DNA from 2 places in the Brevibacillus sp. MCWH genome. Region 2 is predicted to be linked to the other one. Evidence: riboswitches for the same ligand, from Rfam matches in the RefSeq annotation. Region 2 holds a riboswitch; the other holds the start of a gene.

What was found. Region 2 has a riboswitch for S-adenosylmethionine ahead of metK (methionine adenosyltransferase). Riboswitches for the same ligand answer to the same signal wherever they lie in the genome.
Region 1: another riboswitch for S-adenosylmethionine. It lies ahead of mtnK (S-methyl-5-thioribose kinase); the one in region 2 lies ahead of metK (methionine adenosyltransferase).

Annotation. Positions count from the first base shown of each region.
Region 1 covers NZ_SDLF01000017.1:63,940-68,148, forward strand. The annotation lists gene ETC00_RS14725 (RNA polymerase sigma factor) at 1-479, shown strand, start outside; gene ETC00_RS14730 (anti-sigma factor) at 451-1,632, shown strand; SAM riboswitch class I at 1,723-1,865, shown strand; gene mtnK (S-methyl-5-thioribose kinase) at 2,062-3,288, shown strand; gene mtnA (S-methyl-5-thioribose-1-phosphate isomerase) at 3,285-4,209, shown strand, end outside.
Region 2 covers NZ_SDLF01000001.1:320,405-324,613, forward strand. The annotation lists gene ETC00_RS01410 (S8 family peptidase) at 1-826, shown strand, start outside; gene ETC00_RS01415 (hypothetical protein) at 854-1,315, shown strand; SAM riboswitch class I at 1,368-1,468, shown strand; gene metK (methionine adenosyltransferase) at 1,604-2,809, shown strand; gene ETC00_RS01425 (polysaccharide deacetylase family protein) at 2,935-3,954, shown strand; gene ETC00_RS01430 (sensor histidine kinase) at 3,951-4,209, shown strand, end outside.

The DNA of each region.
Region 1 (4,209 bases), on a different contig from region 2:
ACGTCAACGACATATACCGCTACCTCTGCCGATTGACCGTTGACCGGGTGCAGGCGGAAGACCTGACGCAGGAGACCTTTTTTCGGGCGTATCAATACCTGGATGACTATCGTGGGGAAAAGGTGCGCCCCTGGCTGTACAAGGCGGCCTACCACACGTTTGTGGACTGGCATCGGAGGCGGAAGAAGCGTCCGTGGCGATTGGTGGAGAAGATTCCGGAACAGCCGGACGGGGCGGCGGCGGACCCGGTGCGGACGCTGCTGAGCCAAGAGGCGTGGTCATCGCTGCGGACGTGCCTGGACCGGCTGCCGGAGAAGCAAAAACAGGTGATCCTGCTGCAGTACGAACAGCTCAGCTACGCGGAAATCGCCGAGGTGCTGGGCATCGACACGGGGGACGTAAAGCGCTCATTGTTTCGCGGGCGGCAAAAATTACGCAGAATGTGGAGGGATGAACTTGACGACGGACAAGGCAAATGAGGATCGGGAACGGGAACTGCTGGCATATCTGCGCGGTGAAATGACGAAGGAAGAAGCTGCCTCTTTCCGTGCGAGGATTGCAGCGGACGAACTGTATGCGGAACGCTTGGAGGAGCTTTTGCTGGGCAGCGGCGGAGAGGAGGAGAGAGAAACGGACGTGCTGTCCGAAGAGACGCAGCGCGCCATCCTCCGCCGCAGCAAATGGCGCCACAGGCTCGGCAACGCGGCTTACACGGTGGCCATCTCGCTTCTCGTCGGGGCCGTCCTGATGTTCACCAACGGGTGGATCGGCTGGTATTTGTACGAGGACGCCTACCGGGTGGCCCGGGACATGGTGCACTTTACCCAGCCGGGGCTCACGGTGGGCAGCAGCGGTTCGCAAATCGGATTTTTGTACGGGGAGATAACCATGGAACTGCGTGAACAGGTGGGGAGAGACGATCAGAACGCCGGAACCTTTTCGATCAGCAACGTCTTCTCGATCATTTCCGCGAAGCCGGCATGGACCGACGGTTTGCGGAAAGAGCGGCTCTTTTTTCTCTTTCCGTTGTCAGCGGACGATCGGGAAGAAAGCGCCATCCGCAGAAATCCTGCCTGGAACACGCTGGAAAAGCTGCCGGAGGGAACGGTGGCGCAGCTCGCCGTCTCGTTTGACCGGCTGCTGACCCATGATGAGTACTACGCCCTTTTTTCCGGCTACGATTTGGATACCACCTGGTTCGCCGTGGACACGGGGCAGGAGCGAAACCATCCGGACGCGGCGGAAGGCAGTCTGCTGCTGTCGGCCGGTGACGTGTGGGGATACGCGGAAAGAGAACTCGATTACGGCGAAGCACCGATTCAGGCACATGGCGAAGGTGAGCGGCGCGCCCGGGCGTACCTGGCGGAAATGGAGTATCTCGCGGGACAGGAACGGCTGACGAACGCCATTGGCGAGCGGCTTGTGACCGCCCGAAACCGGCTGCGCATCGAGGAACGCTGCCGCTACCTGCAGCAGAACGGTGTGCGCCTCTACGGGGCGGTCGTGACGGGCCCTGTCAAGGAACTGCTAAAGCTGCGGCAGGAGCCGTCGATCACGGCTGCCTTCGTGGGCCGGATCGACTGGTGGAACTGGGACCGGCCGAGTGCTTCGGGCCAGCGAACCAGTCCGTGAAGACTGGACAATTCGCCCAAAAAAGGGTGTTGACAGCGAGAAGACGGGGTTGTATGATTCAAACAAACGTCAAAACCGCATACGTTGGATACCTTATCCAGAGAAGGTGGAGGGACTGGCCCGATGAAACCCGGCAACCGACATGACGCTGTTCGAGCGATTCTGGCGACAGACGTGCAGCGCATGCACGGTGCTAATTCCTGCAGAAACAAAAGTATTCTGGAAGATAAGGGGGAGACGACACGCAGACGCGTATGAACAGACCTCTTTTCTTCGGGAAAAGAGGTTTTTTGTATGTGCGGAATGCTCCGGCTGGAGGCGGCAGCAGCACACACGCCGCCCGGCGGCCGCCAACATAGACAAAGCGAAAGTGCAAAGACAAGTGAATGTGAAGACAAGAGAATCTGTCAAAGGAGAGGGGATTGGACCATGGCGTATCGCGCATTGAGCGAACAAGAAGCAGTGCAGTACGTAAAACAACTGCCGGACCTGTTTGCGCCGGAAGCGGAACTGACCAGCCGGGAGATTGGTGACGGCAATCTCAACCTGGTATTCCACATCAGGGAGGAAGCGACGGGCAAAAGCGTCGTCGTCAAGCAGGCACTGCCCTACGCCCGCGTAGTGGGTGAATCCTGGCCGCTCACGCTGGACCGCGCCCGAATCGAAAGCGAGGCGTTGCGCATCCAGCACAAATACGTGCCGGATCTCGTGCCGAAGGTGTATCACTACGACGAGGAGCTGGCCCTGACCGTGATGGAAGACGTCAGCGACCACGTGATTATGCGAAAAGGCTTGATCGAGGGCAACCGCTACCCGCTGTTCGCCAAACAGATCGGCCGCTTTCTCGCCCATACGCTGTTTTACACGTCCGACTTGGGGGCGCATCCCTACGACAAAAAAGCGCTTGTCGGAAGATTCATAAATCCGGAATTGTGCAAAATCACGGAAGACCTCGTCTTTACCGATCCTTACGAAGACGCGCCGACCAACAATTTCAACCCGCTGATCAAGCGGGAGGTGGAGGCGATCTGGAACAACAAGCAGCTGAAGCTGGAAATTGCGCAGCTCAAGTACGATTTTCTCACCCGGGCGGAGGCGCTGATACACGGCGACCTGCATACCGGCAGCATCTTTGTATCGCCGACGTCGGTCAAGGTAATCGACCCTGAATTTGCCTACTACGGCCCGATCGGCTTCGACATTGGCGCGGTGATCGCCAACCTGCTGCTGAACTACGCGGGCCAGCACGGTCTGCAGCCGGACGCAGGAAAGCGGGGGGATTATCGAGAATATCTGTTGGCAACGGTGGAAGACGTTTGGAACGAGTTTGTCTCCCAGTTCGTCCAGCTCTGGCACAAACAGGCGAAAGAGCGGAGCGCCCACACCGAAGGCTTCTGGCAGGGCTACGTGCAGCGGCTGATCCGCGACGCAGCAGGCTTTGCCGGCTGTAAAATCCTGCGCCGCGTCATCGGACTGGCGGGCGTCGCCGACCTGAACAGCATCGCCGATGACCAGACCCGCGCGGAAGCAGAACGGCTGGCGCTGGCGATTGGCCAGGCGCTGATTCTGGAGCGGAACAAGGTGGAAGTATCGACAGACATCACAGATATCGTTCGGACGGTTACCGCACGATACTACCAGGAGGCTGTAGTATGACAACGACCAGCACGCCATTTGCGCCGGTCAAGTGGCAGGATGACGCGCTCGTCCTGCTGGACCAGACCCGGCTGCCCGTTGAAACGACATACCTGACACTGACGACTGCACAAGAAGTGTGGGCGGCCATCCGCCATCTGCAGGTACGCGGGGCACCGGCCATCGGCATGGCGGCCGCCTACGGTTTGTACCTCGGCATCCGCAACAGCGACGCCAACGATTTCGATACGTTTTGGCAACACCTGAGCGAACAGGCTGACTACCTCGGCACCTCTCGCCCGACGGCAGTCAACCTGTTCTGGGCCCTGGACAGGATCAAAGCACGCGTGCAGCGCGAGTCCGGCAAACCGGTGGCAGAGCTGAAGGCAGCAGTCCTGAATGAAGCCCTGTCCATCCAGCGGGAAGACGCGGAAGTGTGCCGCCGGATCGGAGAGCATCTGCTCACCCTGCTGAAAGACGGCATGGGCATCCTGACGCACTGCAATCCGGGGGCGCTCGCGACAGCAGCCTACGGCACGGCGACGGCCCCGCTCTACCTCGCCAAGGAGCGCGGCTGGAACCTGAAAGTGTACGCTGACGAGACTCGGCCTGTGCTGCAGGGGGCGCGCCTCACCGCCTACGAGCTGCAGCAGGCGGGCATCGACGTCACGCTGATTTGTGACAACATGGCGGCGATGGTGATGGCCCAGGGCAAGGTGCAGGCAGTCATCGTCGGCACGGACCGCGTGGCTGCCAACGGTGACGTCGCCAACAAGATCGGGACCTACGGTGTTGCCGTTCTGGCACACGCGCACGGCATACCGTTTTACGTGGCGGCCCCGCTGTCTTCTATCGATCTCGACACGCCGACGGGCGCAGACATTCCGATCGAGGAGCGGCCGGCGGAGGAGATTACACATGGACTGGGCAAACAGGTGGCGC
Region 2 (4,209 bases):
GACCCATACCGATTCAGATTGGTTCCAATTTACCGTGGATTCGGAATCCTACGTCAGCGTTCGTGCGCCGTTTGTCCCCGTGTCCAAGGGGATGCGCATCGAGATCTACGGGTCCCATACCTTTAACTATGCGCTGGCTGCTACCGATCAGGTGGCCCAGTTGTCCGATCAAGGCAAGGAAGTCATCGGATTAAAGCTCAAGCCTGGGAAGTACTACATCCGATTGAGCAGTACGGTCCCGTTCAAATACGATGCCTACCGCCTCACACTGCACAAGGAGAAGCTGGTGGACGGCTATCGGGACATTGCCGGTCACTGGGCTCGCGCCGAAATCGCCCGGCTGACTCGAAAAGGGGTCGTCAAGGGTTTTGACAATGCCACGTTTCAGCCGAATCAGCAGGTGACGCGGGCACAATTTGCCACCATGCTGATCCAAGCCATGCGGGCCAAAGGGCTGCCGGTGGGGGCGTATACGGGCCGCAATCCGTTTGGCGACCTGTCCAGCTCCCATTGGGCCTACCAGCCGCTTCTAATGGCGTATAAACTGGGGATTATGCAGGGGTACCCCAACCGGACGATCAAGCCGAACCAGCCCATCTCCCGGGCGGAGATGGCCCAGATGACCGCCCGCGCCCAGAACTTGCTTTTGACCAAGCACTCAAGGTCGTCATACCGTGACGTACCGATCAGCCACTGGGCGTCTCCGGCGATCGAGGCGCTCACCTCCAGAGGTTGGCTGAAGGGCTACGGGAATCTCTTCAAGCCGCAGGGACGCGCGACCCGAGCCGAAGTAGTCGTTCTGTTGGCCAGAGTCTACAAATTGTGATCAACAATTAAAGGAGAGGACATCGAGATGAACAAAGCGACAAAAGGATTGATTGCAGCTGCAGTTGTCGGCACGGCCATTTTTACTTCCCAAGCGATGGCTGACGGCGGAAGCGCCGGCGTGCCGGGTTCTGCAGACGACCCGGTTGTGACGAAAAGCTACGTCGATCAGCAGATTCAGCGAGCGCTGGGCAGCGCAGGCGGCGGGAACAGCGGATTGACCGTGGTGGAGCTGAATCCGGGCCAGACGCTGTACGGCTTTGAAGGGACGGAATTCATCGTCCGCACCGGACAGGTGCAAGCTGTCGCCGGCAACAATGGAGACGGTCTGACCGACATTACGCAGGGGGCGGATCTCCGTGCCGGTGCACCGGTTTCCCACAACCACCTGCTCCTGATCGCCCGCTCCGACAACCGCGGATTGCGGCTGGACCCGAACTACAGCGGCGTGGCCTACATCATGGTGCGCGGCAAATACGAAATCCGCTAAGTGCATATTGACACCGAAGAGAAAAACCAGTATTCTATTATGCGAATGGATACTCTTATCCAGAGTAGGCGGAGGGACTGGCCCTATGAAGCCCGGCAACCGACTTGAGCGGTGCTAACCAGCAGAACGGAAATCTGTTCTGGCCGATAAGAGGTAAGGAACGCATCAAAACAAGCACCTTTTCCTCAAACGGAAAAGGTTTTTTTTTGCATGTGCCTTCGACTGATAAGAACCTGTTTCGGCCACCACACTATTTGTATGAGTCTAAAGGAGGTCGTACACATGGCATTGCAAAAAGGTCGTCGCCTGTTCACTTCTGAATCTGTCACCGAAGGTCATCCGGATAAGATTTGTGACCAAATTTCCGACGCCATTCTGGATGCGATCCTGGCAAAGGATCCGAACGCTCGCGTTGCTTGCGAAACGTCCGTAACCACCGGTCTCGTGCTCGTGGCGGGTGAAATTACCACCAACACCTATGTGGACATTCAAAAGCTGGTGCGCGACACGATCCGCGAAATCGGTTATGATCGCGCCAAATTTGGCTTTGACGCGGACACCTGCGGCGTCATCACCGCAATCGGCGAGCAGTCTGCCGACATCGCCCTGGGTGTGGACCAGGCTCTGGAAGCGCGCGAAGGCAAAATGACCGACGAGGAAATCGAAGCGATTGGCGCTGGCGACCAAGGGTTGATGTTTGGGTTTGCCTGCAACGAAACGCCTGAACTGATGCCGCTGCCGATCAGCATGGCGCACAAGCTGGCCCGTCGTCTGACCGAGGTGCGCAAAAACGGCACGCTCAGCTATCTGCGTCCGGACGGCAAAACCCAGGTGACTGTGGAATACGACGGCGACAAGCCGGTTCGCATCGACACCATTGTCATTTCCACCCAACACGCTCCGGAAGTGACGTTGGAACAAATCAAAAAAGACCTGATGGAACACGTCATTAAGCCAATCGTTCCTGCAGAACTGCTGGATGACGAGACCAAGTATTTCATCAACCCGACCGGCCGTTTCGTGATCGGCGGTCCGCAGGGCGACGCCGGCTTGACCGGACGCAAAATCATCGTGGATACTTACGGCGGCTACGCTCGTCACGGCGGCGGCGCGTTTTCCGGCAAAGACCCGACCAAGGTGGACCGTTCCGGTGCATACGCTGCTCGTTACGTAGCGAAGAACATCGTCGCAGCAGGCCTGGCGGACAAGTGCGAAGTGCAGGTAGCGTACGCCATTGGTGTGGCACAGCCTGTGTCCATCAGCGTGGATACGTTTGGCACCGGCAAGATCGCCGAGGAGGAGCTGGTGAAGCTCATCCGCAAGCACTTTGACCTGCGCCCGGCAGGTATCATCAAACAGCTTGACCTGCGTCGTCCGATCTACAAACAGACTGCGGCATACGGTCACTTTGGGCGTAATGACCTGAATGTGCCGTGGGAGAAGACAGACAAGGCAGAAGCGCTGAAACAGGACGCTGCCGGTCTGTTGAAATAACAACCGAGTAGGGAGAGCCTAGTGCACGCACTAGGCTTTTTTTCTTGGATAGGAATGGTAATCTGGTCATAAAGGAATCCGTTCTCTGGTGTCGAATCACTATGTAGGCTTAAGGAGGGATTTTGTTGCCGAAAAGGTGGCCCTTCTTCCTTTTCATTCTGGTGTCGTTCGGTCTGGTCGTGACTGCCGGACTGCTCGGGGGTGTGCATCTTCCAAATACCTACATGCCGAAAGTGCAACATTTTCCCCCGGTTCCTACGTCTATAAGCACAAGCGGGGATGATACTGCTGCAGCGCGGGAACGAACGGTAGAAAAAGAGGATGCCGTCGTACCCAGGCAGTGGTATCGAAATCGGGTGGTGGTGCTGACTTACCACCATGTGTCGAATCAATCGAACCAACGCTATGTGATTGACCCGGACCAATTTGCCCGGCATATGGCGTTTTTGCGCGAGAATGACCTGCATCCGATTTCGTTGTCGGAGTTTTTGCGTTTTGTCGACACTGGCGTGCTGTCTACCGACAACGCCGTGCTGATTACGTTTGACGATGGATACGAGAGTTACTACACGCATGCGTTTCCCGTGCTGCGGCAGTACCAGTTTCCATCCGTCAATTTTGCTATTGCAGGTCGGCTGCGGGACACCGCGGAGCGCAAGCGAGAAAATATGACGACACCGTTGACTCGCCAACAGATAAACGAAATGCTCGTTTCCGGGCTGGTGGATATCGGCTCACACACATACAGTCTGCATGAACAAGCCGCCAGCAACGAATGGGGAGAATGGGGGCCCGAGACTGCTCCCGTTTACATGGAGGATCTGCAGCGCTTGGAAAACGAGCAGGAATACCGGAACCGATTGTACGTTGACTTTACCATGTCCCGTGTCGGCCTGAGCGATCTGGTGGGCCGACCGGTGGAAACCATATCCTTGCCGTTCGGCTTTTTTAATGACATCGTTCTGCAGACCGCCCAACAAGCAGGCTACCGTTACGTGTTCAACTCCAATCCGGGAGTGGTGACACCCGGCGTCAATCCGCTTAAGATCCCGCGTTTTGACGTCGGCTCGCGCGAGATGGATACTGCCCAACTCCACCAGCTGTTTACGAAAGCGAAAAACGGATTTGAAGGAGAGCAGGAATGAACCAGGCAATCAGCATCAGCATGTTGGATGGAGTAATTAAACGAACGATTGAGACGGTGGAGGCAAGCAAGGCGCAAATCTTTGAGATTTCCGAACATGCACGCCAGCAGGGTAACACGTTAAAGCTGGAATTGCATGAATTGCGACAAGAAATTTCCAAAGTGATTCAGAAGGTGGATGCGCTGGAGCTCGCCTACCGCAAGTCGCGCAACCGGCTGGTGCTGGTGAGCCGCAACTTCCACACCTATACGGAAG